DNA from 2 places in the Paenibacillus sp. FSL R7-269 genome. Region 1 is predicted to be linked to the other one. Evidence: riboswitches for the same ligand, from Rfam matches in the RefSeq annotation. Region 1 holds a riboswitch; the other holds the start of a gene.
The links. A riboswitch is a leader RNA that binds a small molecule or an ion and turns the genes downstream of it on or off. The one in region 1 is predicted to bind cyclic di-GMP.
Positions count from the first base shown of each region.

Region 2: another riboswitch for cyclic di-GMP. It lies ahead of C162_RS08875 (PA14 domain-containing protein); the one in region 1 lies ahead of C162_RS36295 (choice-of-anchor A family protein).

Region 1 is NZ_ASPS01000144.1:77,783-80,919, forward strand. Features, by position in the region: gene C162_RS32925 (hypothetical protein) at 358-738, opposite strand; cyclic di-GMP riboswitch class I at 1,490-1,582, shown strand; partial or broken gene C162_RS36295 (choice-of-anchor A family protein) at 1,664-3,137, shown strand, end outside.
Region 2 is NZ_ASPS01000019.1:60,781-63,917, reverse strand. Features, by position in the region: gene C162_RS08875 (PA14 domain-containing protein) at 1-1,802, opposite strand, end outside; cyclic di-GMP riboswitch class I at 1,817-1,897, opposite strand; gene C162_RS08870 (sugar phosphate nucleotidyltransferase) at 2,036-3,137, opposite strand, start outside.

The sequences.
Region 1 (3,137 bases):
CTGACGATATTTTGAAGAAAAATTGCTCCGGATTGGCTGCCGGCTGGTATAATTGGGATATTCGGCGGGAAATCTTCCTATATATAAGGATAGTTGTGCTCTGAGGCGGTCTACCGCTGGAGAGGGGCAGGAATGCCGGGAAGGGGCGTATGCATAATAGATGGGAAGCCTTCTAATTGCATGGCTTTGTATGCTTTGTTTGTTTCTTGCGTTCAGGGATCAGGTCAGCCGTAGAATCTTGTACCCGGTAGCTGTGGTGGTTATATGCGGCACGTTGGGGTATTGGACGTTGTTAATGTAATTGCATCCGGGTGATCATTTAATGCAGAAGTCTTCCGCTTGCGGCAGGCTTCTTTGTTATCCTTGCTTCGGGCCGCCCTGCGCCGTCTTCTCCATACCCAGATACCTGTGCATATGCAGAGTGGCCTGGGCGGCAATCACGTCATCCAGCAGCAGCATCCGCTCGTGATAACCCCTGCAGACGAATTTGGCTTCAACACCCGCCTCCAGCCGATTCTGTTCATAGACCCTCAGACCACGGGCGCGCATCCCGGCACGGACCTCCCGCAGATCGGCAGAAACGGCATGGACTGCCCTCTGGATGACCTCCAGATAAGGCGCAGGCGTGCGAAGCTCTGAGGATATAGCAGAAGCATCGCGCTCGAAGGCGGATAGAATAAGCGGCAGCAAAATATAGGATTTGACCAGCAGGTTATCCTGGCTCTCTGCTCTATGCATCCCTCTCAACCCCTCAAAGAGAACGTATATTCGCATTGTAACTCATCCTTCAAAAAATAATCAATGGGTTTTATAAATTAACTCAAATAATGTGACATTTTTCACAATAAAATCAAATGAATTATTTTATATTAAAATTGAAATATTAAAGATTGAAAAATAAATCAGCTCAAAGGAGAATGGCAATGAGTCATGAAGGAAGTCTCCGCCGTGGTTTAGTATTCGGGATCATTCTAAGTGTTCCGCTCTGGGTATCAATGATTGGCTGGATTCAGCTGTTTGGGTCCGCCTAGGCGACATTTTATTCAAAATATATGAATTCTATTAGCAGGTGTCGTCCTTATGGGCGGCACTTTTTTTCGGGGCTAAGATTCCCATAAATAGGGGGGATTACATTGAACAGAAGCGAAATGGGAGGGGAGATGGGCTTCGGGTGATAAAAATAGGACAAATGCATCAAATTTTAATAATATAAATTGATATAATTATAGAAAAGCGGGATAAACGGCTACAGCCAATTCTCTGATTTCTCGACTTTTTTCGTCAATAGATAAAAAAGAGACTCGTCTCTTAACCCTTATGGTACAAGGGATCAAAGAGGAACCTTCGCAAAAAATAATTTCAAAAAATATACTGGGAATGGATTGACAACAGGGTGGGGGAGCGGATAAACTAAAATAGTACAAAAGTAACAAATGTCATAGACTCAACAACGAATTTACATAAGCAAATCTCAATTTCATACCGAAATCATGTACAAACGCAAACCGTATCGAAAGAACGGGACGCAAAGTCAGGAATCTACTGTCTCTAAAGTTGAGGCTAGGGTCGTCCGGCCGCCGTGAAGCTAACCCTTCGTGGCGGTCTTTTTGTTGTTATAGTTGCGTGACAGATTCATAGAATAGTAACTAGGAGGTGTGGACTATTGAAAAAAAGAGTGCGTAAAACAGCCGCCATCATTATGGCTGGCCTATTGACCTTATCCAGTGCTTTTACGTGGGGGACGGATGTTAGAGCAGCTTCAGGGGTGCCGTATACGCCAACACCGGTTTTAGGAGTCGCAGGGAATTTTAATGCTTTTATCCTCGGGGATTTTGCACAGAGCAATGATCAGATTGAGGGCCGCCTGGCAGCGGCAGGGAACATTACCCTCTCCGGAGGTTACGGAGTAGCAAGAGCATACAGTGGTGCTGCGCCGACGGATGTACTTGTGGCCGGTAAGAATTTTGTACATTCAGGCAGTGGAGAGATCTATGGAAATGTGGTATTTGGGGATAGCTTTACAGCCAATGAGCCTGGTGTCAACATTAGAGGCGGGAAGAAAAATGCCAGCCCGATTGATTTTGCAGCCGAGCGGGAGTTTCTAATCTCGCGTTCCACAGAGTATGGGGCCTTGGCCGACACGAATGAGATTGGCAATAATCATTATGGACAGCTTACGATAAATGCACCAGATCGCTTCAATGTGGTTCATCTGGATGCCGCGACACTGGCGAGTACGAATTATATTCAGTTCAACATTGCCCAGAACGCTACGCTGATTATTAATATAAGCGGGCCTACAGTCAATGTGCCGAGCTTTTCAATGAAGGACGGCAGAGCCAGTCAAGTATTGTTCAACTTTTACGAAGCCTCTGAGGTGAATATCGCTTATACCTCATTCTACGGGACGATCCTCGCACCTAGAGCGGATGTTCATTATGCCGGAGCAGAGCTTTACGGGACCCTGATTGCAAAATCTTTTCGCGGCGGGGTTGAGATGCACCTTGGGATGTACGAGGGAGAGGGGCCGCCGCCGAGTCCGACGCCGACCGCAACGCCGACCCCTAGTCCATCACCGACACCAACTGTGAAGCCTACACCGACGGTAACGCCGACACCGACTGTGAAGCCAACACCGACGGTAACGCCAACACCGACGGTAACACCAACACCGACAGTAAAACCAACACCGACGGTAACGCCGACACCGACTGTGAAGCCTACACCAACGGTAACGCCAACACCGACAGTGAAGCCTACACCGACCATAAAACCGTCACCTACACCTGTGTGCACTCCAACTCCAAAGCCGACACCAACCGTGAAGCCGACGCCAACGCCGACTGTGAAGCCGACGCCAACACCGACAGTGAAGCCGACGCCAACACCAACCGTGAAGCCAACGCCAACACCAACCGTGAAGCCAACGCCAACACCAACCGTGAAGCCAACGCCAACACCGACAGTGAAGCCAACACCAACGCCAACAGCGGTGCCAACACCAACGCCAACAGCGGTGCCAACACCAACGCCAACAGCGGTGCCAACACCAACGCCAACGGCAGAGCCAACACCAACGCCAACAGCGGTACCGACACCAACGCCAACAGCGGTGCCAACACCAACGCCAACAGCGG
Region 2 (3,137 bases), on a different contig from region 1:
GCTGTCGGCGTTGGTGCCGGTACTGGCGTCAGTGTTGGTGTCGCTGCTGGTGTTGGTGTTGTTACTGGTGCCGGCGTTGCTGTTGCTGCTGGTACCGTTGTCGGTACTGCTGTTGCAGCCGGAACAGGTATGGATATGTTGCCTGCTCTGGAGAAAAGCGCACTTGCAGGTACGGTTCCCTTCACCTGGCTAGGGCTCTGCCACATCAGATGGACATTGGCATCGCCAGCATTCTCATAGTACTCTACTTTGATATCGTACAATTGCCCGGCAGTTAAGGCTATGCTTCCTGTGCGGGCAGTTCCGCTCTGTTTGACCCAGCTGTCAATGACCGGTGTGCCGTTCACCCACAAGCGGATACCGTCATCCGATGTAGTATAGAACTGATAAGTCTCACTGTAAGCCGGCTTAATCTGTCCGGTCCAGCGAATTGAGAAGTAATCTACGCCCAGTGCGGCATTAGGAGTCCCCTGACGCCAATTGAAGCTGATGACATCATCGTTACGCACCATAACCGGTGTCCCCGAGAGCGTCATGTTCTTGAAGTATTCTCCAAGCAGGCCATTCTGGCCAGGCTTACTCTCCGGGTCGCCGAAGGTTGGGACCGGCTTCTGAGTCGGCGCAACGGTTGGTGTTGCCGTCGGCGTTGGCGTCGGTGTTGCGGTTTGTGTCGGTGTTGCTGTTGGTGTCGGTGATACTGTAGGCGTCGGCGTTGCCGTTGGCGTTGCGATTGGCTTAGGAGCCGCCGCCGGAGCAGACCAGGCCTTATATTGGTCACGGGTTAGTGTGTAACTGTCATTCATGAAATTCTTGATTGTCGCCGTGCTGTTATTCTCATAGAGCATCTTGCCCCAGTTCATCATGAACACGTAATTCTGCTGGTTCAGCTTTAGCTTCGATATATTTGGCATTTCACCGTTCTCGCCGATGCCGATCGGTTTGCCGCCAGCCAGGCTGGTCAGATCATCATGATATTTATTGGAGTAGTCGTTATTATATATATCTGCTGCCAGCACATCCACTCTGTCCGCACCCGGATAAGTCCGTGGATAGGGATCGGAGCTTGCATTAGGCGCATTCGGGTTCCATACCCAGAGCAGATTATTTAACTGATGAACGTTCACGAACCGGTCATACATAATATTCCACAGGGCTGTAAAATTATCTTTCTTCCCCCACCAGAACCAGCCGCCGTTCATTTCGTGGTAAGGTCTCCAGAGGATCGGAACCTTAGCATCCCGCAGGCTTTTCAGAGAGACCGCTACTTTATCCAGATCGGTGATCAGTGCATTATACTCTGGCGTTCCGGGGGTTACGTATTTGTTAAATTGCGCCTGGGTGATCGGCTTCTGCACATTGGACCATTCGTACTTGGTGCCTGGCAGATTCTGGTGGAAGGTCATGGCGACAATGCCGCCCGCTCTGGACCAGTTCGTCGCACTCCAGACGATATTTTTGCGTTGTGCAGCTACTCCGCTCTCACTCTGCCCACCGATTGCTCCCAGCTCATAACCATGCAGTGCTGCGTATTGTCCGCTTGTTCCCTTCAGCTTGTTGCTCAGCTCATCCGGACTCTCGAAATAGTCATGCTGGCCTGTAATGATTCCATTTCCCGAGATATCATACAGATTGTTCAGCAGCTTGACCGCCTCCGCTGAGGCGTTAGGGTTCACCGGCGCTCCTTCAGAGGAGGCAGCCTTGACGGTGGAAGGGGCGATTCCCAGTCCCACAGGTACAGCAGACAATACCACGGCCAGCGACAGCACAGCGCAGAGCAAACGAGACTTACGGTAAGTTTTCACAATATTCTCTTCCTTTCGGTAGCCAGGCTGCCACTCTTGCGAAGGCCCTATAGCTTTGCGTCCCTGTCTTTCGATCAGGTTTGCCTTTGTCGTTTTGGAAGGATCAATCCCTCTTACCGTAAATTATCGTCTTTATGCAATTTTTTTGTAGAGCAAACGCGAATTTCTCCGAATAAATAGTTCCGAGTACCTGTTTTGATTCTGTAACAAATGGTTAAATAGATAAGTTAGACCTACGAAATGAACTGATGTAGCGCTATATCCTCCCAGTCCAGAGTAATACGGATGTTATCTTCCTCTACCAGCTCCGACCCCGTCTGCACCTCAATGAACTCCACATCGGTAAGAGCAAGAATGGCATGCTTGGTCCCTTCCGGTATCCGCACCACATCTCCTGCCTTCACCGTATGCATCTTCTCATTGATGACAATGCTGGCTTCCCCGCTGACGAAGGTCCAGATTTCACTGCGTTTGTGATGCAGCTGATAGCTGATATTTTTGCCCTCATTGATGAAAATCCGCTTGGTCAGCACCTCGTTGCCTTCGTCATACTTTACATAATCTATCACCTTGTAGTGGCCCCAGCGGCGCTCCTCGTACATCGGTCTTTGTTCAAAAGACTTCAGCACTTCCTTGATCCGCGGACTCTCAGTCTTGTGCGTCACCAGAATGCCGTCCGGGCTGGCAGCGATAATCAGATCCTTCGCCCCGATCACGGTAATCGGAATATCCAGCTCGTTAATGAGGCAGGTCCCCTCGGAGTCAGCGGTCACAAAGCCTTTGCCGACATGGTTGCTGGTCATTTCCTCGGTCAAGGTGTTCCAGGTACCCAGGTCCTTCCAGAATCCGGCATACGGCTGTACGACGATGTTCTCTTCTTTCTCTACCACTTCGTAATCGAAGCTGATGGAAGACAGCAGCTTATACTGCTTCTGCAGTTCCTCATAATTAAGCGGCAGCCCTTTGCGCTGCAGGATATCCAGCAGGTAACCCAGACGGAAAGCGAACACCCCGCAGTTCCAGAGAGCCCCCTGGCTAATCAGCTCCTCGGCCTGCACACGGTCCGGCTTCTCCTGGAAGTGGCTGACCTGCAGATAACCATTCGCTCCCGCATCTGCACCCGTTGGAATAATGTAGCCGTATTTCTCCGAAGCATGCTCGGGAACTACGCCCATCAGCGCCAGGTTCGCCCCGCTCACCAGCATGGTGTTCTCCAGTTGCAGTACCGTTTCGAAAAAGGAGGATTCCACGTATGGGTCCACCGGCAGAATCGCCACGGTCTCGCTTGGGGAAACCCCTGCGATGGAATAGAGGTAGGCCGCCGTCAGCGCAATG